2 regions of the Kitasatospora sp. NPDC001175 genome follow, and region 2 is predicted to be linked to the other one. Evidence: predicted binding sites of a transcription regulator. Region 2 holds the regulator's gene; the other holds the start of a gene.
What was found. Region 2 encodes HrcA, which represses chaperone genes, less so after heat shock. Its sites were predicted from a motif close to TTNGCACTCNGNNNNNCNGAGTGCNAA; they were not measured.

Region 1: a site for HrcA is predicted at 4,921-4,947, ahead of groL (chaperonin GroEL). Genes of this name have one in related genera too.

What each region holds. Positions count from the first base shown of each region.
Region 1 is NZ_JBSFJU010000013.1:91,638-107,176, forward strand. Features, by position in the region: gene ACWDAK_RS12675 (hypothetical protein) at 28-915, opposite strand; gene ACWDAK_RS12680 (PadR family transcriptional regulator) at 912-1,259, opposite strand; gene ACWDAK_RS12685 (HD domain-containing protein) at 1,373-2,014, shown strand; gene ACWDAK_RS12690 (DUF4031 domain-containing protein) at 2,050-2,313, opposite strand; gene ACWDAK_RS12695 (hypothetical protein) at 2,310-2,666, opposite strand; gene ACWDAK_RS12700 (hypothetical protein) at 2,715-2,951, opposite strand; gene groL (chaperonin GroEL) at 3,142-4,764, opposite strand; gene ACWDAK_RS12710 (cold-shock protein) at 5,125-5,331, opposite strand; gene ACWDAK_RS12715 (ubiquitin-like small modifier protein 1) at 5,945-6,223, opposite strand; gene thrC (threonine synthase) at 6,280-7,563, opposite strand; SAM riboswitch class I at 7,580-7,713, opposite strand; gene ACWDAK_RS12725 (glucosyl-3-phosphoglycerate synthase) at 8,049-9,041, shown strand; gene ACWDAK_RS12730 (alpha,alpha-trehalose-phosphate synthase (UDP-forming)) at 9,304-10,791, shown strand; gene otsB (trehalose-phosphatase) at 10,866-11,732, opposite strand; gene ACWDAK_RS12740 (DUF3263 domain-containing protein) at 11,879-12,106, opposite strand; gene ACWDAK_RS12745 (cupin domain-containing protein) at 12,211-12,564, shown strand; gene ACWDAK_RS12750 (DeoR/GlpR family DNA-binding transcription regulator) at 12,828-13,622, opposite strand; gene ACWDAK_RS12755 (SIS domain-containing protein) at 13,908-14,828, shown strand; gene ACWDAK_RS12760 (ROK family protein) at 15,032-15,539, shown strand, end outside.
Region 2 is NZ_JBSFJU010000005.1:107,195-122,733, forward strand. Features, by position in the region: gene ACWDAK_RS05830 (DMT family transporter) at 1-460, shown strand, start outside; gene ACWDAK_RS05835 (ABC transporter ATP-binding protein) at 436-2,334, opposite strand; gene ACWDAK_RS05840 (ABC transporter ATP-binding protein) at 2,424-4,157, opposite strand; gene ACWDAK_RS05845 (AMP-dependent synthetase/ligase) at 4,462-6,360, shown strand; gene hemW (radical SAM family heme chaperone HemW) at 6,412-7,641, shown strand; gene ACWDAK_RS05855 (DUF3097 domain-containing protein) at 7,675-8,520, opposite strand; gene ACWDAK_RS05860 (C2 family cysteine protease) at 8,662-9,972, shown strand; gene pspAB (PspA-associated protein PspAB) at 9,977-10,555, opposite strand; gene htpX (zinc metalloprotease HtpX) at 10,582-11,505, opposite strand; gene hrcA (heat-inducible transcriptional repressor HrcA) at 11,794-12,807, shown strand; gene dnaJ (molecular chaperone DnaJ) at 12,879-14,021, shown strand; gene ACWDAK_RS05885 (16S rRNA (uracil(1498)-N(3))-methyltransferase) at 14,155-14,904, shown strand; gene ACWDAK_RS05890 (S41 family peptidase) at 15,174-15,539, shown strand, end outside.

The DNA of each region.
Region 1 (15,539 bases), on a different contig from region 2:
TGGGCCGGGCGGCGACGTCCGCCGAGGTCAGGCGGCTGCCGGCGGTTCGTCCTTCGCCCGTACGGCCTTGACGAGCCGGAGTGCGGCCAGCGGCAGTACCACCACGAACCCGACGGCCGCCAGCATGCCGATCGGACCCTCGAAGCCGTTCAGGAGGCTCAGCAGGTTGAAACTCACCAGCAACGGCAGCGCGCCGACGACCATCCCGGCCGGCCACAGCCGACGCCGGTGCACCGCCAGCAGGGGCAGGATGGCCAGCAGAAGCTGGAGCGGCCGCCAACTCGGGTCCCAGAACAGCGGGGTGTGCAGATAAGCCTGGCCGAACATGAGCAGCCAGGGCAGCACCGCACCCGCGAGCACCATCGGCAGCGTCCGGCGGGAACGGCCGCTGAGCAGGTCCGGCGGCGCCATCAGCAGCATGGCCAGCCACACCAGCGGCACGCTCACCACCCAGACGAGGCCGAGGAGGGAGGCGGAGAAGAGGGCCCTCCCCGCCAGCAGCGCCAGGCCGGGAACCGACGCCGCCACACCGGTCCAACGCGCCACGCCCCACCGCCCGGCGACGGCCGCCACCGCCGCCAGCGCCCAGGAGGCGACCAGGGCGAGCTGCCACGCATGCCCCTGGCCGCTCGACGACGGGTCGACCAGCCCGGAGAGGCAGAGCCAGAACCCGAGGCCGGCCCCCAGCACGAACGGCACCGCCTGTGCGACCACCTGTCCCGGTACACCACCGGAGACCAGCCCGGTCCGCACCCGCAGGCCGTGCCCGGCGATGCCGGCGAGTTCGCGCAGGCGCAGCAGCCGCCCACCGCCCACCGTCACCGACTCGTACACGGCGATGATCTCCTCACCGCGGTCGTCCCGGTACCACTCCGGGTACAGGCTCAACGCGGCCTTCAGCGAACGGTCCGTCATGCCGTCACCCCCCTCAGCCTCGGACGGGCGGTGGACAGTCGACGCTCCGCCTCCACGACCACGGCGCGCAGACGCTCGGTCTCGGCGCTCAGCGCCGCACGTCCGCCGTCGGTGAGCGCGTACGTGCGCCGGGCGCGCCCGTCCACCACCTCGTCACTGGCGACCTCGATCAGCCCCTGGCCCAGCAGACGGTCGAGAGCGCCGTAGAGGGTGCCGGTGCGCATCCTGACCCGGCCGTCGGAGATCGCGGCGACCTCCTGAATGAGGGCATAGCCGTGCCTGGGGGCATCGGCCAGCGCGGTGAGCAGGAGCAGTGTGGGCTCCTGCATGGATCGCTCTGTCATGCGACTACATATATCGGCGAACTGCATATGCTGTCCACCGGCACCAGCAACGCTCCTGACCGTTCGTCCGATCCGGCCGACGCACGGTCAGCCCGACCCGCCACAATGACGGCATGCCGACCGAGACCCACCCGCTGCTCAAGGACTGGAACGCGCTGCTGACCCGCTGCGGCGCCACCGCCGACCCCGCGCCGTACGGGCGCGACCTGCTGGAGCGCTGGGCCGAACCCCAGCGCCGGTACCACACCACGGCACACCTCGCCGCGGTGCTCGGCCACGTGGACGGGCTGGCCGGGCACGCCGAGGACCCGGACGCCGTCCGACTGGCGGCCTGGTTCCACGACGCGGTCTACCGGTCGGACCGGTCCGAGAACGAGGAGCGCAGCGCCCGGCTGGCCCTCCGCGCACTGCGCGATGCGGGCCTGGCCGAGGAGTTGACCGCCGAGGTGGCCCGGCTGGTCCGGCTCACCGTCACCCATCGCCCCGAGCCCGGGGACGGCAACGGCGAGGTGCTCTGCGACGCCGACCTGGCCGTGCTCGGCGGACCGCCCCAGGCGTACGCGGCGTACGCGGCAGCGGTACGCGAGGAGTACGGCTTCGTCCCCGAGGACGCCTTCCGGGCCGGACGGGCCGCCGTGCTGCGGCAGTTGCTCGATCTGCCCGCCCTCTACCGCACCCCTGAGGCCCGGGAGCGCTTCGACGCCCAGGCCCGGGTCAATCTGGCCGCCGAACTCGACACGCTCGGCGGGTCATAGGCGCGGCCCCACCGGCCATGGACGCGGCCGCGCGGTCAGCGGGCCATGGCCTTGCGCCGGCGCAGCCCGGCGGCGGTCAGCCGGACCACCAGCTCCTTGCTGCCGACCGGCTGCGCACCCAACCGCAGGGCGTCCTGGTAGCGGGCGGCCGGGATGTCGTAGTGGTCTCGCTCGAACGCGCGCTCGGGAGCGCCGAGTTCGCAGGCGAAGGCGTGCAGTTCCTCGTACGAGACGTCGCTGACCAGGTGCGACCAGAGCCTGCCGTGGCCCGGCCACACCGGGGGGTCGATGAGGATCACGTCAGCTGCCCGACCGGCGCCACCACGATGCCGTTCTTGCCGCAGACCCAGTGCGGCTCCGGCCCCAACTCGGGCTCCACACCGAGAGCGTGCGGGTCGCCCTCGGCGGCGCAGGCGGTGCACAGCGGCCAGCGCCCGTACGCCTCCAGCAGCGCGTCCTGCACGTCCTGCGCCAGCAGCCCGAGCACGAAATCCGTTCCGTCCGGCCACTGCTCCAGCCACCAGCGCCGGTGCGTCACGGCCTTCTCGACCATCGAGACGACCTCCGCCTCGGCCACGTCCCGGGCGGTGAGGTCGGCGAGGATCAGGGCGCGGGCGGCGTGCAGTGCGGTTTCGATCTCAGAGCTGGCCATACCCCGATTCTCCCGCAGCTTCCTTGGCCGTCGGGACGCCGTCCGTCTTCACAGGACGATCTCCGTGCCCAGGCTCTGATAGACGCCCACGCCTGGCGGCAGGCACTCGATCAGGGCCCGGTGGACCTCCTCGGCGATCATGTTGTGGTCCACACCGGGCGGAGGCACCAAGTGGATCTTCCCCTCGTCGATCTCGGCGCGCCAGCCCTCCGGGACGTCCAGCTCCCGCCAGGTGTTCAGCAGATAGTTCCAGTGCAGACCCGGCTCGACAGCCATCGCGGTCACCGCTGACCTCCCCCCTTCCTCGTGACGCTGATCGCACTCACCGTACGGGTCCTCAGAGCCGCCGAAACCGTCCATGCGCCCAGCGTCCCACGAACGGGTGACCGCTTCCGGGAACGCCGCGAGGGCGGCCTCCCCGCTGTGGGGAGACCGCCCTCGTGGACGATCAGAACTCGCCGATCCTCGGGGAGGATCAGAAGTCCATGTCACCGCCCGGCATGCCGCCGCCGGCCGGGGCAGCGGCCTTCTCCGGCTTGTCGGCGATGACGGCCTCGGTGGTCAGGAACAGCGCCGCGATGGACGCGGCGTTCTGCAGCGCGGAGCGGGTGACCTTGGCCGGGTCGATGATGCCCTCGGCGACCAGGTCGACGTACTCGTTGGTGGCCGCGTTCAGACCGTGGCCGGCGGGGAGGTTGCGCACCTTCTCCACCACGACGCCGCCCTCGAGGCCGGCGTTGGTCGCGATCTGCTTGATCGGGGCCTCCAGCGCGACGCGGACGATGTTGGCACCGGTGGCCTCGTCGCCGTCCAGCTCGAGCTTCTCGAACGCGACACCGGCCTGCAGCAGGGCGACGCCACCACCGGCGACGATGCCCTCCTCGACGGCGGCCTTGGCGTTGCGGACGGCGTCCTCGATGCGGTGCTTGCGCTCCTTGAGCTCGACCTCGGTCGCGGCACCGGCCTTGATGACGGCCACGCCGCCGGCCAGCTTGGCCAGGCGCTCCTGCAGCTTCTCGCGGTCGTAGTCCGAGTCGCTGTTCTCGATCTCGGCGCGGATCTGGTTCACGCGGCCCGCGACCTGCTCGCTGTCGCCGCCACCGTCGACGATGGTGGTCTCGTCCTTGGTGATGACGACCTTGCGGGCGGTGCCCAGGAGGTCCAGGCCCGCGTTCTCGAGCTTGAGGCCGACCTCCTCGGAGATGACGGTGCCACCGGTGAGGATGGCGATGTCGCCGAGCATGGCCTTGCGGCGGTCACCGAAGCCCGGGGCCTTGACGGCGACGGACTTGAAGGTGCCACGGATCTTGTTCACGACCAGGGTCGACAGGGCCTCGCCCTCGACGTCCTCGGCGATGATGACCAGCGGCTTGCCGGACTGCATGACCTTCTCCAGCAGCGGGAGCAGGTCCTTGACCGAGCCGATCTTGGAGTTGGCGATCAGGATGTACGGGTCCTCGAAGGACGCCTCCATCCGCTCCAGGTCGGTGGCGAAGTAGGCGGAGATGTAGCCCTTGTCGAAGCGCATGCCCTCGGTGAGCTCCAGCTCCAGGCCGAAGGTGTTGCTCTCCTCGACGGTGATGACGCCTTCCTTGCCGACCTTGTCCATGGCCTCGGCGATCAGCTCGCCGATCTGGGTGTCGGCGGCGGAGATGGAGGCGGTGGAGGCGATCTGCTCCTTGGTCTCCACGTCCTTGGCCTGGGCCAGCAGCTGGTCCGAGACGGCGGCGACGGCCTTCTCGATACCGCGCTTCAGGGCCATCGGGTTGGCGCCGGCGGCGACGTTGCGCAGACCCTCGCGAACCAGGGCCTGGGCCAGCACGGTGGCGGTGGTGGTGCCGTCACCCGCGACGTCGTCGGTCTTCTTGGCGACCTCCTTGACGAGCTCCGCGCCGATCTTCTCGTACGGGTCCTCGAGCTCGATCTCCTTGGCGATGGAGACACCGTCGTTGGTGATCGTGGGGGCGCCCCACTTCTTCTCAAGGACGACGTTGCGGCCCTTGGGGCCCAGCGTCACCTTGACTGCGTCGGCAAGCTGGTTCATGCCACGCTCAAGGCCGCGGCGAGCTTCCTCGTCAAACGCGATGATCTTGGCCATCGGAAGTGGTCCTCCAGGACACGGTCGACTGCTCGGACCAAGAGGTGCCCGCGACGGACGGCACCCAGGAGCGGGGGTCCTTTCCCCTGCCGCTCCCCGGAACCTCACCGACCCGGTCCGTTGTCACTCTCGAGCGGAGAGTGCTAACGCCAATGATTAGCACTCTGGGATACCGAGTGCAAGCCCAATGCGACAGTGTCGACCGGGAGTCGGCGATCACGAGCGGCCGCCGGTGTCCGGATCCGGACACCGGCGAAGACAGCAGTGGACCCGCACGACGGGGGTCGTACGGGTCCACTGCTCGAACAACGTTGTGAGCGCCAGCTCGTGACCGAGCCGAGGGCTCCGCAGGCCGGAAGGTCAGACCGCAGCGGCGCGGACCATGTCCGCCTGCGGGCCCTTCTGCCCCTGGGAGATCTCGAACTCGACCCGCTGGCCCTCTTCGAGGGTGCGGTAGCCGTCCATCTGGATCGCGCTGTAGTGGACGAACACGTCCGCACCACCGTCGACCGCGATGAAGCCGTAGCCCTTCTCCGCGTTGAACCACTTGACGGTGCCCTGAGCCATTCCGAACTCCCCTTGTGCTGTGCTGGCCCTTCACGGACCCGCAGGGTGCGGGCCCAGGCTGGTAGGCCGGCCCGAGGAAACCCCCCTGGGCGCAGCCGTGCACGCCGCAAACCTCCGCCGCCTCCCGGGAGTTGCCGGGCCGACGGGTGATTGCGTGCGACCGCCGCTGAATGTATCCGGACAGGTGCCCTCTGCAACAGGCCCAACTTCCGGGAATTCCATCCGGAAGTTTTCGGATACCGCGGGATGAAAGCGGCAGACCGTGCCTATTCCCGCCGGGCATAATGGACGAACGCTCGCAAATCGCCGGTGAATTTCTGACGTCGTCCTGACATCTTCTGCGGCAGACTGTCCAAGGTCCGTCTTAGCGGCCGGAAGAGCCCTGTGTATGCGATCGGCCGTCAGGGCGTCGGGGGCGGGCCCGCCGCGGGCCGCGTTCCCGGGGTTGGCCGGCGGGATGCATGCCGGTATCTGCGCACTTTACCGCCCCTTCGGGCCACCCTTTTCCACCGGCACGCCGAGAGCCGCCGACCGGCACGGAAATAGCCATTCCATGCCCGTCGACGGCTCCCGGTGTGCTAGTCCCGCGGCATCCGGAGCGGGTGCCGGCCGGTCAGCAGCCGCCGGCCACCGCGGGGATGACCGAGACGCTGGCGCCGTCCTTGATCTCGGTCTCCAGGCCCTCCGCGAAGCGCACGTCGTCGTCGTTGACGTAGACGTTGACGAAGCGGCGCAGCTTGCCCGCGTCGTCCAGGATGCGGGCGGCGATGCCGGGGTGGTTGGCGTCCAGGTCGGCGATGACGGCGGCCAGGGTCGCGCCCTGGGCGCTCACCTCGGCGGCACCGCCGGTGTAGGTGCGCAGGATGGTGGGGATGCGGACGGAAGCGCTCATGGTGCGAAGCTCCTAGGTGCGGTGGTGTCTTGGGGCCGGGAGGGAGCGGGCGGGCGTCAGACGGACGCCAGGCCCGCAGCGCGGAAGGAGTTAAGCGTCGGGCGGATGGTGGCGGTCAGTCCCGCGTCGGCCACCGCGTCCAGGGTCTTCAGACCGTCGCCGGTGTTGATCGCGACGGTCTCCTTCGACGGGTCCAGCCGACCGGTCTCGACCAGCTTCCTCAGCACGCCGACGGTCACCCCGCCCGCCGTCTCGGCGAAGATGCCCTCGGTCCGGGCCAGCAGCCTGATCGCGGCCACCACCTCGGCGTCGGTGACGTCCTCGACCGCGCCGCCGGTGCGGCGGGCGATGTCCAGCACGTACGGGCCGTCGGCCGGGTTGCCGATCGCCAGCGACTTGGCGATGGTGTCCGGCTTGACCGGGCGGATCACGTCGCGGCCCGCCTTGAAGGCCGCGGAGACCGGGGAGCAGCCCTCGGCCTGGGCGCCGAAGATCCGGTACGGCCGGTCCTCGACCAGACCGAGCCCGATCAGCTCCTGCAGGCCCTTGTCGATCTTGGTGAGCTGGGAGCCAGAGGCGACCGGGACGACGATCTGCTCCGGCAGCCGCCAGCCGAGCTGCTCGCAGATCTCGTACGCCAGGGTCTTGGAGCCCTCGCCGTAGTACGGACGGAGGTTGACGTTGACGAAGCCCCAGCCCGCACCGGCCGGGTCGCCGATCAGCTCGGAACAGAACCGGTTCACATCGTCGTAGTTGCCCTCGATGCCGACCAGTTCGCCGCCGTAGACACCGGCCATCACGACCTTGCCCCGCTCCAGGTCGTGCGGGATGAACACGCAGGACCTGAACCCGGCCCTGGCCGCCGCCGCACCCACCGCGCCGGCCAGGTTGCCGGTCGAAGAGCACGACAGGGTGGTGAAGTTGAAGGCTCGCGCCGCCTCGATGGCACAGGCGACCACCCGGTCCTTGAAGGAGTGGGTCGGGTTCCCGGAGTCGTCCTTGATGTGCAGCTGCGCGCTGAAGCCGAGTTCGCGGCCCAGGTTGTCGGCCTTGACCAGCGGGGTCCAGCCGGGGTTCAGGTTGGGCTTGCCGGCCACGTCGGCCGGGACGGGCAGCAGCGGGGCGTAGCGCCAGATGCTGGCCGGGCCGGCCTCGATCCGCCGGCGCAACTCCTCGGCACGGTACGACCCGAAGTCGTAGGCGATCTCCAGCGGGCCGAAGCACTCCAGGCAGGCGAAGCTCGGACCGAGCGGGAAGCGGGTGCCGCACTCGCGGCAGGACAGTGCGGCGGCGGGGCCGAGGTCGACGGTGGCGACGGGTACACGGGTAGCGGTAGCCATGATGGCGAGGCCTCTCTCCTCATCTTCCCCGTGGTGCGGTCGCGCCACGGGCCGGAATTGGCACCTGTCCCGCCGGGGCCTGTGCGACAGCCGGGCGAGAAGGTTGCCGGGACGTCGACGGGCCGTTCCCTCAGTCCCTCTGGATGAGCTCTGTGAAGTTGTGATCGCGCTGGTCACGCTGCTCGGCCGGCCCCGCGGTGCGAAGCCCCGGGCCGAGTTACGAAGACTGTAGCCGAAGGTGTCAAGCTCGAAGGGGAGCGTCCGACACACGAGATGAACCCGACAGTTTCCGCCCGAGCGCAAGGAGCGACACCGTGCCCGACCAGCCGACCCGCCGAGTCGAGGGGCGCGCCGATGCCGCAGTGCCGATCGGCGGCTGTGCCGCCCGCGACGGACGACAGGCGGCGAACGAGCACCGGGTTGAGGAGCGCCGGCACCGGATCGAAGCGCCCGGAGCCGAGCAGGCGGTGACCGCCCCCGAGGCCCTGCTGCCGGAGGTGGGGCGCTGGCTGCGCGAGCGCTCCTGGACGGCCGCCGACCGTCCCGTCGAGGCCCTGCTGGCGGCCAAGCGGGCGGCGGGCCGGGCGGGTACGGTCAGCGTGGTGCTGCCCGCGCTGGACGAGGAGCCGACGGTCGGCGAGATCGTCCGGACGATCCGGCGCGAACTGATGGAGCGGCTTGCGCTGGTCGACGAGCTGGTGGTGGTCGACTCCGGCTCGGTGGACCGGACGGCCGAACTCGCCGCCGCCGCCGGTGCCCGGGTGGTGCACCGCGACGACCTGCTGCCCCGGATACCCGCCGTCCCGGGCAAGGGCGAGGTGCTCTGGCGCTCGCTGCTGGCCACCTCCGGCGAGATCGTCTGTTTCATCGACGCCGACCTGCGCGAATTCGACCCGGTCTTCGTCTCCGGGATCATCGGGCCGCTGCTCACCGACCCCGGGATCCAGCTGGTCAAGGCGATGTACGACCGGCCGCTGGAGACCGCGGGTGCGGTGGTGCCGGCCGGCGGCGGACGGGTGACCGAGCTGGTCGCACGGCCGCTGCTCAACCTGCACTGGCCGCTGCTGGCCGGGTTCGTCCAGCCGCTGGGCGGGGAGTACGCGGCACGGCGTTCGCTGCTGGAGCGGCTGCACTTCCCGACCGGGTACGGGGTCGAACTGGGCCTGCTGGTGGACGCCCTGGACGAGGTCGGCCTGGACGCCCTGGCCCAGGTGGACGTCGGCGTCCGGCACCACCGACACCAGGACGGACAGGCCCTCGGCCGGATGGCGGCCACCATCTACCGCACCGCCCTGGAACGACTGGAGCGCACCCACCGCCTCAAGGCCGCGGACGACCTGGTCCACCCGCATCTCACCCAGTTCACCCGCGACCCGCTCGCCCGCGGCTTCGCCTCCCACACCCACCCGGTCGCGGCGTTGGAGCGACCCCCGATGCGGACGGTTCCCGAGTACACGGCGCGCCCCGCCGCCGGGTGAGGATCCGCGCGGGGTCGCCGCCGCGGTGTGTCGCCCGGGGTGCGCGTGGTTTGCAACCATTGCCGTCCGGCAAGGTTGAAGACGTGACTCCCCCTCTCGCGACGAGAGGGCTCCCACTTGGCCCCGTGGAACCTCACGGCGGCCGAGCCCTGACCGCTGCCCGTGGGCAGGTCACTGACTGTACGGGTCCGCAGCGCTCCCATCCACCGCGCACCGGGAGCCCATCCCTTCGGATGAATCCGCGGCCCTGAGAAGAGGACTGATGGCCGACTTCGCGACCGAACGTTCGAATCCGACCGGCAGGGCACCGATCCTGGTGGCCTCGAACCGCGGCCCGGTGTCCTTCAGCATCGAGGTCGACGGCTCACTGACCCCGCGCAGAGGCGGCGGCGGCCTGGTCTCCGGTCTCTCCGCGATCGACGACCCGTCCTCCGTCTGGGTCTGCGCCGCGCTCGGCGACGCCGACCGCGCGGCGGTCCGCCGCTCCCCCGAGGGCAGGCTGGATCTGGGCGGCTTCGACGTCGGCGGCCAGGCCGTGCGGATGCTCGACATCGACCCGGACACCTTCAACCGCGCCTACAACGGGATCGCCAACTCCAGCCTGTGGTTCGTCCACCACCTGCTGTACGACACCCCCTTCTCGCCGCTCTTCGACGAGCGGTTCCACCGCGCGTGGGAGTCCTACGGCGCGTACAACGCCGCCTTCGCCGAGGCCCTGGCCGCCGAGGCGGCCCCGGGCGCGGCGGTGCTCGTCCAGGACTACCACCTCTCGCTCACCCCGGCCCTGCTCCGCGAGATGCGGCCCGACCTGCGCATCGGCCACTTCTCGCACACGCCGTGGGCCCCGCCCGAGTACTACCGGATGCTGCCGGACGATGTCGCCGAGGCGGTGCTCGCCGGCATCCTCGGGGCCGACCGGGCGGCGTTCCTGACGCTCCGCTGGGCGTTCGCCTTCGCCGACTGCTGCGAGGCGGTGCTCGGCGCGACGGTGGACCGGGACGCCCTCACCGTCACCCTCTCCGGCCGCACCACCCGGCTCGGTGTGCACAGCCTCGGCGCCGACGCCGACTTCCTCCGCTCCCGGTCCCACCGGCCGGACGTGGACGCCAGGTTGGCCGCGCTGCGCGAGTCGGTCGGCAGCTCGGCGGACGGGACACCGCGCCGGACGGTCGTCCGGGTGGACCGCACCGAGCTGAGCAAGAACATCGTCCGCGGCCTGCTCGCCTACCGGCACCTGCTGCGCACTCGGCCCGAGTGGCACGACCGGGTGGTGCACATCGCCTTCGCCTACCCCTCCCGCCACGACCTGCCCGAGTACCGGGAGTACACGGCGGCCGTCGAGCGGATCGCCCAGGAGATCAACGACGAGTTCGGTACGGAGCGTTGGCGCCCGCTGATCCTGCACGTCAACGACGACTTCCCGCGCTCGCTGGCCGCCTACCGGCTCGCCGACGTGGCCTTGGTCAACCCGATCAGGGACGGAATGAACCTGGTCGCCAAGGAGGTGCCGGTGGTCTCCGACGCGGGGTGCGCCCTGGTGCTCTCCCGCGAGGCCGGCGCCCACGCCGAACTCGCCGACGACGCCCTGGTGGTGAACCCGTACGACATCGTCGCCACCGCCGACGCCCTGTACCGGGGCCTGAACATGCCCGCCGGCGAACGCGCCGACCGCACCAAGCGGCTGGCCGACGCGGCCACCGTACTCTCGCCCCAGCAGTGGTTCCTGGACCAACTCCGCGCGCTGGACTGACGGTTCCGCCACCAACAGGGCAGGGAGGGGGGCGCGGCTCGCCCGCGCCCCGCTCCGCCCCGAGGCCTGTCGGTTCAGCCCGCCGATTCGATCCGGTCCGCCAACTCGGTGAGCAGCTCGGCCAGTCCGGCGGGTCCGGGCACCGAAAGGTCAGCCTGCTCCGCGAGTTCGCGCACCTGGGCCTCGCCCGCCACCGTCCCGCTGCTGCACACCAGCAGGCCGGGCAGCCCGTCCGCCCGGCGCTTCTCGACGGCCGCGTACGCCGGCAGATCGCCCAGGTCGTCCCCGGCGTACAGCACCGCGCCGGCCCTCGGGCGCTCGGCCAGGAAGGCGGTCAGCGCCGCACCCTTGTCCACCCCGGGCGGGCGCAACTCCAGTACGTAGCGGCCGGGTTCGACGATCAGGCCGTGGTCGGCGGCGAGGTGGGCCAGCGGCTCGCGGAGCAGTTCGAGCGCGGCTTCGGGCGCGCCGGTTCGACGGGTGTGCACGCCCAGCGCCCGCCCCTTGTCCTCCACCCAGGTGCCGGGGTGGGCGCCCGACCGCTCCAGCACGCCGGGCAGTTCGGCGCGGGCGGCGGCCACCCCGGGCGGCGGCTCGGCGGCGGTCAGCTCGGCCGTCTCCGCCTCCCAGCGTTCGGCGCCGTAGTGGCCCAGCACGGTGAGGTGCCCGAGGCCGGGGGCGGCCGGGAAGCCGCCGTACCGCGCGGCCACCTCCGCCGGCCGGCCCGTCACCACCACCACCGCACCGACCAGTGGAGCCAGCCGGGAGAGCGCGGCCACCGCGTCGGGATGGGCGCGCGCCTGCTCGGGGTCGGGAACGATCGGGGCCAGCGTCCCGTCGAAGTCGAGCGCGATCACCGCCTCGGACGGGGCCGCCAGCAGGGCCGCCAGGCCCGCCCGGCCGACCGGGGTACTCGGTGCGAACTGTTCGGTCCTACCCATGCACCGACCCTACCCAGCACAGGGATGACTGAGCCTTCGAAGACGCGTGGAGCCGCGTGTGGCGCCGGGCGTGGCGCGCCGCGCGCCGATCCGGAAAGACCCGCCGGACAGGCCTTGGAGGCCGCGCGGACAGGGCCCCCGGCGTCCTAGCGTTCCGCCCGCTTGGCCTCCCGGATCCGGCGGAGCCGGTTGATCAGCACGGGGTCGTGCGCGAGCGCCTCCTCCCGGTCCAGCAGGCCGTTGAGCAGCTGGTAGTACCGGGTGGCCGAGAGGCCGAGCTCCTCCCGAATGGCGCGTTCCTTGGCACCCGCCGTACGCCACTGCCGCGCTTCCAGCGCGAGCACCGCGAGTTCGCGTTCGCTCAGTCCGGACACCACATCCACCTCCCTGCCGAGCCGGTACGAAGTGTCATTGTGCCCGGCTGCCCGGACACACCCTGTCACCCCCGCCGCACCCGCCGTCCGGCTAGCGTCGGGGCATGACCAACAGCTTCGCTCTGCACATCCCCGACCTCGAACTCGACCCCGAGCCGCTCGACCCCGACCAGATCGTCTCCGGCGCCCCGGAGGTCACCGGCAAGGTGCTCTGGGAGTCCGAGGACGGCCGCCGGCTGCGCGGGGTCTGGCAGGTCACCCCGGGCGTGGTGACCGACGTCGAGGCGGACGAGCTGTTCGTGGTGGTGAGCGGCCGTGCCACCATCGAGATCGAGGGCGGCACGACCCTGGAGGTCGGCCCCGGCGACTTCGCCGTCCTGCGCGAGGGCGACCGCACCACCTGGACCGTCCACGAGACCCTGCGCAAGGCCTACTCGATCGACCTCGGAAACGACTGAGATCCCGTCACTTCCCGGGGATGAATGCCCTGCCGGCCGGTGTTGCGGCGATCGAGACCCGCGTCACCGGACCGGCAGGACGACCGCCGTGACCGAGACCGGCACCGCCAACGGCAACCCCTTCGGCCTCTCCGTGATCGAGGAGTTCCGCGCCGGGAACGGCAGGGTGGGCGGCGCCTTCGAGGGCGTGCCGCCTCGCGCTGGTCCGCACCCGACGGCCACACTCTTCGCTGCTGCCCGACTCCCGCGCTCGCCACGGGGGTTCAGGCCACGATCACCCGCACCCCGGCCTCGGCGAAGGCGGCGGACAGCTCGGGGGTGATGCCCCCGTCGGTGACCAGTGTGCCGATCCGGTCCACGCCGCAGATCCGGGCGAAGACCCGGCGGCCCAGCTTGGAGGAGTCGGCGGCCACCACCACCCGGCGGGCCCGTTCGGCGAGCAGCCGGTTGACGCTGGCCTCGCCCTCGTGGTGGGCGGTCGCACCGTGCTCGGCGTCCAACGCGTCCACGCCCAGCACCGCGACGTCCAGGGTGAGTTCGTTCAGTACCAGCCCGGCGAGGGGGCCGATCAGCTCGTACGACTGGGGGCGGGCGACACCGCCGGTCAGCACGATCTTCACGTGCGGACGGACCGTCAGCTCGTTGGCGATGTTCAGCGCGTTGGTCACGATGGTGACGCTCTGCCCCAGGCCGCTCTCCGGCCGTTCGGCCAGGTCGGGGCGGACGGCCAGCGCGCGGGCCACCTCGGTGGTGGTGGTCCCGCCGTTGAGGCCGACCACCTCGCCGGCCTCGATCAGTCCGGCCACCGCCACGCCGATCCGCTGCTTGGCGTCGGTGTTCCGGGCCGTCTTGTAGCGCAGCGGCAGGTCGTAGGAGACGTTGTGCGCCACCGCGCCGCCGCGGGTACGGGTGACCATCTGCTGGCGGGCGAGTTGGTCGAGGTCGCGCCGGATGGTGGCGGCGGAGACCTCCAGCGCGTCGGCAGCCTCCTCGACCTCCAACTTGCCGTGCTCGGCGAGCAGTTCCAGCAGGGCGTTCCACCGCTCGTACCTGGACACGCTGGGCCGCTCCTCCTGTACCGACGCACTCGATGCGACCGCCGCGAACAGCGCGGTCACTGCCGCGCGCCGATGCGCGAAGCCTGGACAGCTTCGCACATCAGTGCCGACCCGGACGTTGTCCGCGACCGGCCAACCGGCACACCGCCGGCCACACTCATTGCGCGGTCCTGCGCGAAACGGCTATAAATCAATCAGATTCACGCACTCCGCGCTCCATGCACTCTCTGGTGCACCCCAGCAGGACGCAGCAATGGACCTGAGCACTCCGAGGAGCTCGCACCCATGGCTTTGACTTCCCTGACCGGCGAGGAGCTCGCCAGCCAACCCGCGAACTGGCGCCGCGCCGCCGCACTCGCCGCCGAGGCGTCCCCGGCGCTGCCACGACGCGGCGAGCGGGTCGCGGTGACCGGCTGCGGCACCTCCTGGTTCATCGCCCAGGCGTACGCCGCCCTGCGGGAGGCCGGCGGGCACGGCGAGACGGACGCCCTGGCGGCTTCCGAGTTCCGGTACGGACGCGACTACGACCGGGTCCTGGCGATCAGCCGCTCGGGCACCACCACCGAGGTGCTGGATGTGCTCGACCGGGTCGAGGCGCCGACCTCGGCCGTCACCGCCGACCCCGGCACCCCGATCTCCGGCGCCTCCGACCGACTGCTGGTACTGGACTTCGCCGACGAGCGCTCGGTGGTGCAGACCAGGTTCGCCACCACCGCACTGGCACTGCTGCGCGCCCACCTGGAGCTGGAGGGCGCACTCCCCGCAGGCGTCAAGAGCGTCCCGCAGGCCGCCGAGGACGCCGAGGACGCCATCGCCCGGCCGCTGCCCGAAGGCCTGCTCGGCGCCGAGCAGATCACCTTCCTCGGCCGGAACTGGACGTACGGGCTCGCCCAGGAGGCCGGGCTCAAGATGCGCGAGGCGGCCACCGCCTGGACCGAGGCGTACCCGGCGATGGAGTACCGGCACGGGCCGATCAGCATCGCCGCCCCCGGACGGGCCGTCTGGTGCTTCGGCGAATTGCCGGACGGCCTGGCCGCGGACATCGCCCGCACCGGCGCCCTGCTGGTGGCCGACTCCGGCACCGCCGGCCTGGACCCGCTGGCCGACCTGGTCCGGGCCCAGCGGCTGGCGGTGGCCCTGGCCGGGGCTCGCGGCCTGAACCCCGACGAGCCGCGCGGCCTGACCCGCTCGGTCGTCCTCGGCTAGAACCCCTCCGTCAGGAACTGCCGGCACGCCCCGCACGCTCCTGGACACCCGCCCGCGCCGTCCGTACAACAGGAAAAGGACGGCCGCCCATGGCCGCAGAACCCGGCACATCTCCAATGGCGACAAAGCTCACCCCTGCTGGACCAGACCAATCCCGCGACTGGACTAGACCTCTCTGACCTGGCCAAGGGACACTGTCACCCGTGAAGCACGTCATCGCACTCGATGTGGGCGGCACCGGCATGAAGGCCGCGCTGCTCGCCCCGGACGGCTCGGTGCTGTTCGAAGCACGCCGGCCGACCGGGCGGGAGCACGGCACCCACGCCGTGGTCGCCGCCATCCTCGACTTCGCGGCCGACCTGGCCGACGAGGGCCGCAGCCGGTTCGGTCGGGCACCGCTCGCGGCAGGCGTCGCCGTACCGGGGACGATCGACGAGAAGAACGGGATCGCCGTCTTCTCCGCCAACCTCGGCTGGCGGGACCTGCCGATCCGCAAGCTGCTCGGCGAGCGCCTCGGCGGCCCGGACGGCGCGAGCCTGCCGATCGCCCTCGGCCACGACGTCCGCAGCGGCGGGCTGGCCGAGGGACGGCTCGGCGCCGGGCGCGGCGTGGACCGCTTCCTGTTCGTCGCGCTCGGCACCGGCATCGCCGGCGCCATCGGCATCGAGGGACGCATCGAGGCGGGCGCCCACGGCTACGGCGGGGAGATCG
Region 2 (15,539 bases):
CGCCGGCGGGCTGATGCTGCTCCCGGTCGCCCTGCTGGCCGAAGGCGCGCCGCCGGCGCTGACCGGTACCAACCTGCTCGGCTACGGCTACCTCGCCGTGCTCAACACCGCCCTCGCCTACTGGCTCTGGTTCCGCGGCATCGGCCGGCTGCCCGCCACCTCGGTGGCGTTCCTCGGGCTGCTGAGCCCGCTCTCCGCCGCGGCGATCGGCTGGATCGCCCTCGGTCAGGCGCTGACGGCGATCCAACTGCTCGGGATGGCCATCGCGTTCGGCAGCACCCTGCTCGGTCAGCGCCGAGGCCCGAAACGGCGCACGGAGCAGGGCCTGGGCCGGAGCACGGAGCAGGGCGCGGAGCTGGGCCCGAGGGGCGCTCGGGAGCGCAGTGAGGGGGAGCCGCAGCTCCCCCTCACCTCACCGGACGCCACGCGGGGCCGTCAGTCCACCTCGGCGACCGCCTGAGCGAACTGGGCCTGGTAGAGCCGTGCGTAGGCTCCCTCGGCGGCGATCAGCTCGTTGTGGGAGCCCTGCTCCACGATCGAACCGTTCTCCATGACCAGGATCACGTCGGCGTCCCGGATGGTGGAGAGGCGGTGGGCGATCACGAAGCTGGTCCGCCCGCTGCGCAGCCGGGCCATGGCCCGCTGGATCAGCACCTCGGTCCGGGTGTCCACCGAGCTGGTGGCCTCGTCCAGCACCAGGATGCTGGGCTGGGCGAGGAAGGCCCGGGCGATGGTGATCAGCTGCTTCTCACCGGCGCTGACACCGGTGCCCTCGTCGTCGATGACGGTGTCGTAGCCATCGGGCAGGGTGCGCACGAAGCGGTCCACGTGGGCCGCCTTGGCGGCCTCGATCACCTGCTCGCGGGTGGCGCCGGTGGAGCCGTACGCGATGTTCTCCGCGATGGTGCCGCCGAACAGCCAGGTGTCCTGGAGCACCATGCCGATGCCCGAGCGCAGTTCCTCGCGGGACATCGCGGCGATGTCCACCCCGTCCAGGGTGATCCGGCCGCCGCTGACCTCGTAGAACCGCATCAGCAGGTTGACCATGGTGGTCTTGCCGGCGCCGGTCGGTCCGACGATGGCCACCGTGTGGCCGGGTTCGACCTTGAGCGAGAGGCCCTCGATCAGCGGCTTCTCCGGGTCGTACCGGAACGAGACGTCCTCGAAGGAGACCCGGCCGCGCAACTCGGCGGGACGCTCCGGCATGGCGGGCTCGGGGGTCTGCTCGGGGGCGTCCAGCAACTCGAAGACCCGCTCCGCCGAGGCGACCCCGGACTGCACCAGGTTGGCCATCGAGGCGACCTGGGTGAGCGGCTGGCTGAACTGCCGGGAGTACTGGATGAAGGCCTGCACGTCGCCGATGGTCAGCGCGCCGCTGGCCACCCGCAGACCGCCGACCACCGCGACCGCCACGTAGTTGAGGTTGCCGATCAGCATCATCGAGGGCTGGATGATGCCGGAGATGAACTGGGCCTTGAAGCTGGAGGCGTAGAGCGCTTCGTTCTCCTGCTGGAAGATCTCGGCGGCCTCCTTCTGGCGGCCGAAGACCTTGACCAGCGTGTGGCCGGTGTACATCTCCTCGATGTGCGCGTTCAGCGTGCCGGTGGTCCTCCACTGGGCGATGAACTGCGGCTGCGCCTTCTTGCCGACCTTCGCGGCGACTATGACCGAGAGCGGCACCGAGACCAGTGCGACCAGGGCGAGCAGCGGCGAGATCCAGAACATCATCGCCAGTACGCCGACGATGCTGAGCAGCGAGTTCACCACCTGGCCCATGGTCTGCTGCATGGACTGGCCGATGTTGTCGATGTCGTTGGTGACCCGGCTGAGCACCTCGCCGCGCGGTTGCTTGTCGAAGTAGCTCAGCGGCAGCCGGGCGATCTTCGCCTCGACGGACTCGCGCAGCCGGAAGACCGTGTTGTTGATGGCGCGGGCGGCGAGTCTGCCCTGGACGACGCCGAAGCACGCGGAGGCCAGGTAGATCGCCAGCACCCAGAGCAGCACGGTGCCGATGGCGTTGAAGTCCATGCCCTGACCGGGGGTGAAGTCCACCCCGGCGAGCATGTCGGCGATGCCGCCCTTGCCCTGGTGGCGCAGGCCCTCGATCACCTGGTCGCGGGTCAGGTCGGCTCGGAGTCCGCGGCCGACCACCCCGGCGAAGATCAGGTCGGTGGCGTGGCCGAGCACCTTCGGCCCGACCACGGCGCAGCCGACGCTGAGCACGCCGAGGGTGAGGACGGCGCCCACGGTGGTCCGCTCGGGGCGCAGCAGGTTGAGCACCCGCTTGCTGGAGCCCTTGAAGTCCAACGACTTCTCCTGGCCCTGGCCGCCCATGAACCGGCCGGGTCCGGCCGGTCCACGCCGGGCGGCCGCATCCTGGGAGCTGGAGTTGCGGCCGTCCTGCCGGGATGTGGTCGGGCTGGTCACGCCGCCTCCTGCTCGGTGAGCTGGGAGAGCACGATCTCCCGGTACGTCGGGTTGTCGGCCATCAGTTCCTGGTGGGTGCCGCTGCCGACCACGGCGCCCTCGTCGAGCACGATGATGCGGTCGGCGTCCCGGATGGTGCTGACCCGCTGCGCGACGATCACCACGGCCGCGCCCGCGGTCTCCTTGGAGAGCGCCCTGCGCAGCTTGGCGTCGGTCGCGTAGTCGAGGGCGGAGAAGGAGTCGTCGAAGAGGTAGATCCGCGGGCGGCGGACCAGGGCGCGGGCGATGGCCAGGCGCTGGCGCTGGCCGCCGGAGACGTTGCCGCCGCCCTGGGCGATCGGGGCGTCCAGGCCCTCCGGCAGCTTCTCGACGAAGTCCTTGGCCTGCGCGATCTCCAGCGCCTGCCAGAGCTCCTCGTCGGTGGCGTCGGGGCGGCCGTAGCGGAGGTTGCTGGCGATCGTGCCGGAGAACAGGTACGGCTTCTGCGGGACCAGGCCGACGGTCTCGGCGAGCAGTGTGGGGGAGAGCTCGCGCACGTCGACACCGTCCACCAGCACCCGGCCGTCGGTCGCGTCGAAGAGCCGGGGGATCAGGCCGAGCAGGGTGGACTTGCCGCTGCCGGTGGAGCCGATCACGGCGGTGGTCTCGCCGGGCCGGGCCACGAGGTCGATGCCGCGCAGCACCGAGGCCTCGGCACCGGGGTAGCGGAAGTCGACGCCGCGCAGTTCCAGGTGGCCCTGGCGCGTCAACTCGGTGACCGGGGCGGTGGGCGGCACCACGCTGGTCTCGCTGCCCATGACCTCCTCGATCCGCTCGGCGCAGACCTCGGCGCGGGGCACCATCATGAACATGAAGGTGGCCATCATCACGCTCATCAGGATCTGCATCAGGTAGGAGAGGAAGGCGGTCAGCGCGCCGACCTGCATCGCGCCGCTGTCGATGCGGTGGCCGCCGAACCACATCACCGCGACGCTGGAGACGTTCACGACCAGCATCACGCTGGGGAACATGAAGGACATCAGCCGGCCGGTGCGCAGCGAGACCTCGGTCAGCTCGGTGTTGGCTCCGGCGAACCGATCCTGCTCGTGGCCGTCCTTGACGAAGGCCCGGATGACCCGGATACCGGTGATCTGCTCGCGCAGGATCCGGTTGACCCCGTCGATCCGGGTCTGCATGGTGCGGAACTGCGGGCGCATCCGGCGCACCAGCAGGGAGACCAGGATGCCCAGGGTGGGGACCGCGACCAGCAGCAGGCCGGAGAGCGGCACGTCCTGGTTGAGCGCCATGATGATGCCGCCGAAGCACATGATCGGTGCGGCCACCATGAGCGTGAAGCCCATCAGGACCAGCATCTGGACCTGCTGGACGTCGTTGGTGGTCCGGGTGATCAGTGAGGGGGCGCCGAAGTGGCCCATCTCCCGGGCGGAGAAGCTCTGCACCCGGTCGAAGACGGCGGCCCTGATGTCCCGCCCCACCGCCATCGCGGTGCGCGCCCCGAAGTACACGGCGCCGATCGAGCAGACTGCCTGGGCCAGGGTGATGGCTATCATCACACCGCCGGTCCGCAGGATGTAACCGGTGTCGCCCTTCACCACCCCGCTGTCGATGATGTCGGCGTTGAGCGTCGGCAGGTAGAGCGCGGCGATGGTTGCGATGAGCTGGAGCAGGATCAGCAGTGAGATCGGTTTGGAATAGCGGCCCAGATGGGCACGCAGGAGTTTGATCAGCACCTGGACACTCTCGTGGTCGGATTCGGGGTTCGCACCCTATTTTCAGCTCTTCCACAGATGGTTGCGGCAGTTTGACCGCTCGGGGTCGGGCGGATTTCGTGTGTGTGCCCTCGGCACCGGTCCGGTGCGGCTGCACCGCAGGTCCGTCGACGTGCCGGCCTGCAGAACCCTCTTACGCAACGGCGCGGTTGGCCCTAGGCTGCATATGGCCCTCTTGTTACCGGCAAGTTAATAAGGCGGGCCGGTCGGCCTGCCCCCACAGCCACCGCCCTCACCCCCGACCACCCGCCCCCGGAGGTCATCGTTGACTACCGCGCACACCATGATCGAGCGGCGTCCGCCCTCGGTGGCCCACCTCTTCCTGGACCGGGTCGCCGCCACGCCCGACGCCGAGGCGTACCGGTTCCCGGCGCCCGTGGACGAGCACGCGGCGGACGGTGCTCCCGGCGCCGAGCAGTGGCGCTCGCTGACCTGGGCGCAGACCGCCGAGCGGGTCAAGGCGGTGGCGGCGGGCTTGATGACGATCGGCGTCGAGCCCGAGGACCGGGTCGCTCTCGCCTCCTCCACCAGGGTTGAGTGGATCATCGCCGACCTCGGCAACATGTGCGCGGGCGCCGCGACCACCACGGTCTACCCCAGCACCAACGCCGAGGAGACCGCCTTCATCCTGGCCAACTCCGCCAGCCAGGTGCTGTTCGCCGAGAACGCCGCCCAGCTCGCCAAGGCCGTCGCCCAGCGTGACCAGCTGCCCGAGCTGCGGACCGTGATCCTCTTCGACGGCACCGCCGAGCCCCCCGAGGCCGCGGACCTGGAGGTGCTGACCCTGGCCGAGCTGGAGCAGCGCGGCGCCGAGTACCTCGCCGAGCACCCCGACGCGATCAAAGCGGCGGTCGACGCGCTCGACAAGGAGCAGCTGGCCACCCTGATCTACACCTCCGGCACCACCGGCCGCCCCAAGGGCGTGCGCCTGGTGCACGACTGCTGGGCGTACGAGGGCGTGGCCCAGCAGCAGAGCGGGCTGCTGCGCTCCGACGACGTGCAGTTCATGTGGCTGCCGCTGTCGCACGTCTTCGGCAAGACCCTGATCTCCGGCCAGATCGCCACCGGCCATGTGATGGCCGTGGACGGCCGGGTGGACCGGATCATCCACAACCTGCCGGTGATCCGGCCGACCCTGATGGCCTCCGCGCCGCGCATCTTCGAGAAGGTCTACAACGGCATCGCCGGGAAGGCCAGGGCGGAGGGCGGCGCCAAGTACAAGATCTTCCTGTGGGCGGCCAAGGTCGCCCGTGACTACGCCAGGACCGCTCAGGCCAACCGCATCGCCACGGGCCGGGACAGCGCGCCCTTCGCGCTGACCCTCCAGCACGCCCTCGCCGACAAGCTGGTCTACGCCAAGATCCGGGCCGCCTTCGGCGGGCGGCTGCGCGGCTCGGTCTCCGGCAGCGCGGCGCTGGCCCCCGAGATCGGGTACTTCTTCAAGGGCGCGGGCGTGCCGATCCTGGAGGGCTACGGCCTGAGCGAGACCAGCGCGGGCTCCACCGTCAACCGTGCCGAGGACTACCGGATCGGCACCGTCGGCCTGCCGCTGCCCGGCACCGAGGTCCGGATCGCCGAGGACGGCGAGATCCTGCTGCGCGGCCCCGGCGTCATGCGCGGCTACCACAACCTGCCCGAGCAGACCGAGGAGGTGCTGGAGCCGGACGGCTGGTTCCACACCGGCGACATCGGCGAACTGGTCGAGGACGGCTACCTGCGGATCACCGACCGCAAGAAGGACGTCTTCAAGACCTCCGGCGGCAAGTACGTCGCACCCACCGAGATCGAGGGCAAGTTCAAGGCGCTCTGCCCGTTCGTCAGCAACATCCTGGTGATCGGCAACGGCCGCAACTTCTGCTCCGCGCTGATCGCCCTGGACGAGGGCGTGATCATGCCCTGGGCGAGCGAACGCGGCCTCGGCGGCCGCAGCTACGCCGAGGTGGTCGCCACCCCCGAGGTCAGGGAGCTGGTGGACGGCTACGTCCGCAAGGTCAACGCCGAGCTCCAGCGCTGGCAGACGATCAAGAAGTTCTCGCTGCTCCCGCGCGACCTGGACGTCGAGCACGGCGAACTGACCCCGAGCCTCAAGATCAAGCGCCCGGTGGTCGAGCGGACCTACTCGGACGCGGTCGCCGAGATGTACGCGGGCGCCAACGAGGCGTGACGGCGGGTACGGCCCGAACAGATCACTCGGGCCGTACGGGACAATGGGTGCATGCCCTCCGCACTTCCCGACGGCGAACCGGTGCCGTCCGACGGTTCCCTGCCCGACCACGCCCTGGCCGGGCTGGGCACGCGGCCGTTCGGTTTCTACGTGCACGTGCCGTACTGCGCCACCCGCTGCGGCTACTGCGACTTCAACACCTACACCGCCACCGAGCTGCGCTCCTCGGGAGCGGTCGCCTCGCAGGAGACGTACGCCGACAACCTGATCGCGGAGATCAGGCTCGCCCGGCGGGTGCTGGGCTCCGCCGACCTGCCGGTGCGGACGGTGTTCCTGGGCGGCGGTACGCCGACCCTGCTGCCCGCTCGGGACCTGGTGCGGATGCTGGCGGCGATCCGGGACGAGTTCGGGCTGGCTGCCGACGCCGAGGTGACCACGGAGGCCAATCCGGAGTCGGTGGACCCGGCGTACCTGTGCGAGCTGCGCGAGGGCGGCTACAACCGGATCTCCTTCGGAATGCAGAGCGCCCGTCCGCACGTGCTCTCCCTGCTGGACCGGCACCACACCCCGGGCCGGCCCGAGGCGTGCGTGGCCGAGGCACGGGCCGAGGGCTTCGAGCACGTCAACCTCGACCTGATCTACGGCACCCCGGGTGAGTCCGACGACGACTGGCGGGCCTCGCTGGACGCCGCGATCGGCGCCGGGCCCGACCACATCTCCGCGTACTCACTGATCGTCGAGGAGGGCACCAAGCTGGCCGCCCGGATCAAGCGCGGCGAACTGCCCATGGTGGACGACGACGTGCACGCCGACCGCTACCTGATCGCCGAGGAGGCGCTCAGCGCCGCCGGGTACTCCTGGTACGAGGTCTCCAACTGGGTCACCACCGAGGCCGGGCGGTGCCGCCACAACGAGCTCTACTGGACCGGCGCCGACTGGTGGGGCGCGGGCCCCGGCGCGCACAGCCACGTCGGCGGCGTCCGCTGGTGGAACCGCAAGCACCCCGCCGCGTACGCCCAGGCGCTCGCGGAACGGCGAACCCCCGCGCAGGGGCGGGAGGTACTGCCGGAGGAGGACCGGCGGGTCGAGCGGATCCTGCTGGAACTGCGGCTGCGGGAGGGGTGCCCGCTCTCGCTGCTCGCCGCCGACGGGCGCCGGGCGGCCGAACGCGCGCTGGCGGACGGCCTGCTGGATTCGGCCGCGTTCGAGGACGGGCGGGCCGTGCTCACCCTCCAGGGGCGGCTGCTGGCCGACGCGGTGGTGCGCGACCTGGTGGACTGAGTCCCGGCGGACATGCCGGGACGCCCCCGGGCCCTACGGCTGACCGGTCGTCACGAAGTCGATCAATTCTTCGACCCTGCCCAACAGCTCGGGTTCCAGGTCCTTGTAGCTGCGGACCGAGGCGAGGATGCGCTTCCAGGCGGCCGGGGCGTCGACCGGCCAGCCGAGGCGGCGGCAGACGCCCTCCTTCCAAACCTCGCCGCGCGGGACGGCGGGCCAGGCCGGGATGCCGACGCTCCCCGGCTTCACGGCCTGCCAGATGTCGATGTAGGGGTGGCCGACGACCAGCACGGACTCATCGGTGACCCGGGCGGCGATCCGGTGCTCCTTGGTACCGGGCAGCAGGTGGTCGACCAGGACGCCGAGCCGCCGTCCCGGGCCGGGCGCGAACTCGGCGACGATCGCGGGGAGATCGTCGATCCCCTCCAGGTACTCCACGACCACGCCCTCGATCCGCAGGTCGTCGCCCCAGACCCGTTCGACCAGCTCCGCGTCGTGCCGTCCCTCCACGTAGATGCGTGACTCCTGGGCCACCCGGGCCCGCACGCCGGGCACCGCGATCGAACCGGAGGCGGTACGGCCCGGCCCCGCCGCGTTGTGCTGTCGGGCGGGAGCCGTCCCGGCCGGGCGGACCAGCGTCACCACCTTCCCCTCCAGCAGGAAGCCACGGGGCGTCAGCGGGAAGACCCGGTGCTTGCCGAAGCGGTCCTCCAGGGTGACGGTCAGACCCTCGGCGGTCTTCTCGCACCGCACGACGGCCCCGCAGAACCCCGTACTCACCTCCTCCACCACCAGGTCACGTTCGGCGGCCACCTCCGGCACGGGCTGAGGCCGCTTCCACGGCGGGGTCAGGTCGGGTCCGTACTGCCTGCTGCGCATGCGGCTGACTATATGAAACCTGGTGCTGACTCAGCAGGCGCGCGTGTGACCGGGGGTACCGGCGGCCGTGTCGGGAAAGCCTCGTATCCTCTTAGCCGCTCATCGGCTGGGCAGCGGCGGAAAACCGACCGGGGAGGGTGCGTGGCCTACCATCGCAACAACTGGCAGCAGGCGGCCAACAACGTGGCTGATTTCATCCCGTTCGGCCACGGGGTCATGGCGGTGGTGAACATCGCCAAGGGGATCGCCGACGAGGTCGGCATCGAACGGCTGGACTACCGGCCCGACGGCCACCCCGTGGTGGAGCGCCCCTGGCAGCCGCCGGGCCCGCCGCCGGACCCGACCCGGGTCGAGGCGGTCGGCCGCCGGGCCTGGGACGCGCTCTTCGCCGACACCGACCGCTACCCGGCCCGCTCGCTGCTGGACCAGGTCGGCAACCTGCTGGTGCCGCTCCCGCCCAGTGAACTCGACCTGGTCATCCGGCGGTTCGGCCCGCAGGGGCTGCTGCGCTGGGACGAGCTGATGCACGTCACCGACGCGGGCGGGGAGGAGGCGTACGACTTCTACCGGCAGCAGGAGGTCTTCAACTGGCTGCTGCGCACGGTCAGTCCGTACGCGACCATGTTGATCGGGGACTCCATGCCCTGCACCCAGCCGACGTACCAGGTGCTGCCGGAGGACGAGAGGCGGGGCGGGACGCCGGGCTGGGTGCTGCCCGCCGGGCCCTTCGCCCAGATCGACGGGGCGTACTTCACCGAGAGCTGGCAGCGCGTTTCGGCCTCCACCGAGCCGATGAGCTGGCAGGACATGGACCAGGGCAGGTTCGGCACCTGCTGGATGCTCACCGCCATGCAGGCCGTGCTGCAGGCCAATCCGACCTACGCCCCGCGCCATCTGCGCCAGGAGGCCAACGGCTCGGTCACCTTCACGCTCTACGAGAACGGCCGGCCGTACGACGTGACGGTGGTCGCCGACCTGCCAATGGTCGGCAACATGCTGTACGGGGCCAAGGGTCACAGCGACGACCCGCGCTACGCCGAGACCTGGCCCGGCTACTACGAGAAGGCCGTCGCCCAGTGGTACCGGGGGTACGAGGAGATCGCCAACGGCGGTTACGCCGCGCGGGCACTGGCGTTCCTGACCGCCCAGCCGGTGCAGGAGATCGACATCAGCTCGCCCTGGCTGATCCATGAGATGGCCGACCGCAAGTCGCGGGGCCAGGCGGTCACCGTCGGCACCAAGGGGCACGGGAGTGACCGGGAGACCCTGATGGGCGGCCGGCTCGCCACCAGCCACGCCTACTTCGTCAAGGACGTGGACGTCCCCGGCGGCCGGATCTGCCTCGGCAACCCCTGGGGTGACGGGGCCTCCCGCCAGATGTGGGAGGCCTGGCTCAGCTACCAGGACATCCAGTACTACCTCGCCCACGCGGAGGCCGCGTTCACCTGGTAGCCGCTCAGAGACCGGGTGCGCCCCAGACCGGGAACCAGCGGGAGAGGTCGGGCTCGATCCGCAGGTCGTCGGCGAGCAGCGCCTTCACCTGGATCTCCAGCGGGTTGTCGCGCTTCTCGCCGGGGAGCGGGGCGAAGGGGTAGAAGGTGCCGCGCTTGTAGAGGTAGACCAGGCCCAACGGCCGGCCCGCGTCGTCCTGGAAGGCCACGATCGAGCAGAGCAACTGGGGGCCGAAGCCGTTCGCCTCCAGCTCGCTGTTGACCGCGTGCAGGTCGTTGACCAGCTCGGGCAGCTGCCCGGGGGAGTGCCGGGCGAGCAGCCAGGAGTAGCCGTAGGAGTCCCGGCTGGCCTCGACCGGAGTGCCGCCGCGCTCGGTGTCGGCGTCCAGCAGCGCCCGGACCTGGCGCTGCACCTCGCCGAACACACCGCCCTCCACGGCGGCGAAGCAGACCGAGCCGAGGCCGGTCGGCCGGAAGGAGGCCGCGGCCTCCAGGGTGAGGGCCGCCGAGGGCACGGCGAACAGTTGGTCGAGATCGGGCTTGACCGGCTTGGTGCGGCCGAAGAGGGCGTCCAGGAATCCCACGGTGGTCCCCTTGTGCGAGGTGGCGGTCAGTGGCCGAGCTGGGCGGAGATCCTGGCGAGTTGGGCGAGCCGCTGCTCCAGCGTCGGGTGGGTGGACATCAGCTGGCTCGCGGTCTCCCGGGCGCTGAGCGCGGGCGCGAAGTAGAAGGCGTTGTAGGGCTGCGCCTGGCGCAGGTCCTTGCTGGGGATGGCCGCGATCTGGCCGGTCACCTTGGTGAGTGCCGAGGCCAGCGCGCTCGGCCGGCCGGTGAGCTGGGCGGCGGCCCGGTCGGCGGCCAGCTCGCGGTAGCGCGAGAGCAGCCGGGTGAGCAGGAAGCTGATCGCGTACACCAGCATGCTGACCAGCGGGATGACCAGCATGGCGATGGCCGCGTTGCTGTCGTTGTTGTTCCGGTTGCCGCCGCCGAGGAAGCCGCCGTACAGCGCGATCCGGGTCATCATCCCGGCCAGCACGCCGAGGAAACCGGCGATCGTCATCACCGCGACGTCCCGGTGCGCGACGTGCGAGAGCTCGTGGGCGAGAACGCCCTCCAGCTCCTCCGGCTCCAGTCGGCGCAGCAGGCCGGTGGTCACGCAGACCACCGCGTTCTGCGGGTTGCGGCCGGTGGCGAAGGCGTTGGGCATGTCGTTGTCGGCGACCGCCACCCTGGGTTTGGGCATGTCGGCCATGGCGCAGAGCCGGTCGATGGTGCCGTGCAGCTGCGGGTGCTGCTCGGGGCTCACCGGCCGGGCACCCATCGCCCGCTCGGTGATCTTGTCGCTGAACCAGAACTGGGCCACGAAGAGTCCGCCGGAGATCAGCACGATCAGCGGCCACGCCCCGCGCAGCAGGACGATCAGTACGCCCGTGAAGCCCACGTACAGCAGGCCGATGAGGAACATGGTGATGACCATCCGCCCGGTCAGACCACGATCGGGTGCGAAGCGGGAGTGCTGGGATGAAGCCGACATCTCTGCTCCTTCGTTACATCGCTCGCCTTCGATGCTGCCACTCCGGGCGCCCCGGGGCACCGACTTCGTACCCCGGATCCGACAAGGATCACCGGGGCGGCCCGTTCCTGCCGTCGGACCCGGGCCGTACACTGGCAAGTACGGTTCTGGCACTCTGCCTTCCAGAGTGCCAAGAGGCCGGTCGGCCAAGGGATTCAACGGACGAAGACGGAGGTGCGTGCCGTGTACAGCGAGCGCAGTGCTGACGAGCGCAAGCCGGACGCGCGCCGGCTGGAGTCCCGTCGTCCGCTGGACGAGCGCAAGCTGGCGGTACTGCGCGCGATCGTCCAGGACTACGTGGGCACCGAGGAGCCGGTCGGCTCCAAGGCCCTGGTCGAGCGGCACAGTCTCGGGGTCTCACCGGCCACCGTGCGCAACGACATGGCGGCGCTGGAGGAGGACGGTTACATCCACCAGCCGCACACCAGTGCCGGGCGGATCCCGACCGACAAGGGCTACCGCCTGTTCGTCGACAGGCTGGCCGAGGTCAAGCCGATGAGTGCGCCGGAGCGTCGGGCGATCCGCCACTTCCTGGACGGCGCGGTCGACCTGGACGACGTGGTGGCCCGCACGGTCCGCCTGCTGGCGCAGCTGACCAGGCAGGTCGCGGTGGTCCAGTACCCCTCGCTCAGCCGGTCCACGGTGCGGCACATCGAGCTGGTGGCGCTGGCTCCGGCGAAGGTGATGCTGGTGCTGATCACCAACACCGGCCGGGTCGAGCAGCGGCTGGTGGACTGCCCCGGCGCGGTCGGCGAGAACGTGCTGGCCGATCTGCGGTCCAGACTCAACGCCGGCGCGGTCGGCCGCCCGCTGCCCGAGGTGCCCGGCGCGCTGGAGGAACTCCCGGCGGCCTTCGAGCCGTCGGACCGGCCGACGGTCAGTGTGGTGCTCGCCACGTTGTTCGAGACGCTGGCCGAGCAGAACGAGGAGCGGATCATGCTGGCCGGTACGGCCAATCTGACCCGCTTCGGACATGACTTCCCGCTCACCATCCAGCCGGTGCTGGAGGCACTGGAAGAACAGGTGGTCCTGCTCCGCCTGTTGGGTGAGACGGCGGACGCCGGGATGACGGTCCGGATCGGTCACGAGAACGAGTACGAGGGGCTCAATTCCACCTCGATCGTCTCGGTCGGTTACGGTTCCGGCGACCAGAGTGTGGCAAAACTCGGGGTGATCGGTCCGACCCGGATGGACTATCCGGGCACAATGGGGGCGGTGCGAGCGGTGGCCCGGTACGTGGGTCAGATCCTGGCCGAGTCGTAGCACAGGCCGCTGGTTGAACCGGCGGCGACCAGTCGCAAGCACTTCTACAGGCGGAACAAGCGGAGCATTTGGTGGCCACGGACTACTACGCGGTACTCGGCGTCCGACGGGATGCGGGGCAGGACGAGATCAAGAAGGCGTTCCGGCGCCTGGCACGCGAACTGCACCCGGACGTCAACCCGGACCCGAAGACGCAGGAGCGGTTCAAGGAGATCAACGCCGCTTACGAGGTGCTCTCCGACCCGCAGAAGCGGCAGGTGTACGACCTCGGCGGAGACCCGCTGTCGCCCAACGGCGGCGGTGGCGCGGGCGGCTTCGGCGCCGGCGCGGCGGGCTTCGGCTTCTCCGACATCATGGACGCCTTCTTCGGCGCCGCCTCCGGCCAGCGCGGCCCGCGCTCGCGGACCCGGCGCGGTCAGGACGCGATGATCCGTCTGGAGATCACCCTGGAGGAGGCCGCCTTCGGCACCACCAAGGAACTCCAGGTCGACACCGCCGTGACCTGCACCACCTGTTCCGGCGAGGGTGCCGCACCCGGCACCTCCGCGCAGACCTGCGACATGTGCCGCGGCAAGGGCGAGGTCTCCCAGGTCACCCGGTCCTTCCTGGGTCAGGTCATGACCTCCCGTCCCTGCCCGCAGTGCCAGGGCTTCGGCACCGTCGTGCCGACCCCGTGCCCCGAGTGCGCCGGCGACGGCCGGGTGCGCGCCCGCCGTACCCTCACCGTCAAGATCCCGGCAGGTGTGGACAACGGCACCCGGATCCAGCTGGCCGGCGAGGGCGAGGTCGGCCCCGGCGGCGGCCCGGCCGGCGACCTCTACGTCGAGATCGCCGAGACCAGCCACGCGGTCTTCCAGCGGCGCGGCGACGACCTGCACTGCACCGTCACCATCCCGATGACGGCCGCGGCGCTCGGCACCCAGGTGCCGCTGCAGACCCTGGACGGCCTGGAGGAGGTGGACATCCGCCCCGGCACCCAGTCCGGCCAGTCGATCCCGCTGCACGGCCGCGGTGTGACGCATCTGCGCGGCGGCGGCCGAGGCGACCTGATAGTGCACGTCGAGGTGCAGACGCCCGGCAAGCTCGACGCCGAGCAGGAGGAGCTGCTGCGGCGGCTCGCGGCGCTGCGCGGCGAGGAGCGTCCGTCCGGGCAGTTCGCGCCGGGCCAGCAGGGGCTGTTCTCGCGGCTGAAGGACGCCTTCAACGGACGCTGAGGCTCCGGGCCCTGGTCCGGTGAAGCCTTTCGAGCCGCTTTTGAGCCGCTGAGCTTCCGGGCGCCCGGTGACTCCCCGAGGGTCGCCGGGCGTCGCTGTGTCGCTACTCGATGAGATTGTTTGGGGAAATGCCATGACCGCGCCCGTGTTCGTCGTCGAGACCGACCGGCTGGCCACGGCCGCGCCCGGAGCGGTGATCCGGGTGGACGGGCCCGAGGGGCGGCACGCCGTCGCCGTGAAGCGGCTGGAGGCCCGGGAGGCGGTGACCCTCGCGGACGGGCTCGGGCTCGGCGTGGACGGCACGGTCGCCGCGGTACACGGCAAGGACGTGCTGGAGGTCACCGTCGAGGCGGTGCGGCGGGAGGCCGAGCCGGCGCCCAGGATCGTGGTCGTGCAGGCGCTGCCCAAGGGCGACCGGGGTGAACTCGCCGTCGAGACCATGACCGAGGTCGGCGTGGACGTGGTCGTCCCGTGGGCCGCCGCCCGCTGCATCACCCAGTGGAAGGGCGACCGGGGGGCCAAGGCCCTCGCCAAGTGGCGGGCCACCGCGCGGGAGGCCGGGAAGCAGTCACGGCGGCTGCGGTTCCCCGAGGTGCGCGAGCTGGTGACGACGCGTCAACTCGCGCCGTTGCTCGCCCAGGCGGCCTTCGCGGCGGTGCTGCACGAGGAGGGTGCCGAGCCGCTGGCCAGCACGGAACTTCCGGCGAGCGGGGACATCGTGCTGGTCGTCGGGCCCGAGGGCGGGGTGTCGCCGGACGAGCTGGCCGCCTTCGCGCAGGCGGGGGCGAAGCCGTACCGGCTGGGCCCCTCGGTGCTGCGGACGTCCACCGCGGGCGTGGCGGCGGGGGCGCTCCTGCTCGGGCGTACCGGCCGCTGGGGCTGAGGCTCGGCCAGGGGCGTCGCGTGGACCGGCGGACGGCCGCCGCCGGTCGGGACTCGGGGTGGCCCGGTCGGGCGTTCGGCTTCACGCCGTTCACCGCGCTGACGGGCCACCGTCCGCCCCGCGAGCCAGGGCGCGGCTGAACTGCCTTGCGGTGCGTGCGCTCCCCCGCGCCCGTGGCGGTGCACCACCCGCGCCCCATGGACAACTCCCCGGCCGCCTTTGGGAGAAACCCGTCACGCGAGGTCAAGGGCGTGCGTAGGGTGGCGCCCGTGACCGATGTTCAGCACACCTCAGCCGGCGCCTATCTGCGCCATCCGCACCTGCACGGGGACCTCGTGACCTTCGTGGCCGAGGACGACATCTGGCTCGCGCCGATCGGCGGTGGTCGGGCCTGGCGGCTGACGGCCGATCAGGCACCCGTCAGCCACCCCAGGTTCTCGCCGGACGGGCGGCACATCGCCTGGACCTCGACCCGGGACGGTGCGCCCGAGATCCATGTCGCACCCGCCGCGGGCGGCCCCGCCCGCCGGCTGACCTACTGGGGCAGCGCCCAGACGATGCTGTGCGGCTGGACCGAGGACGGCCGACCGGTCGCGATCACCAGCGCGGGCCAGGCGACCTTGCGCCGCACCTGG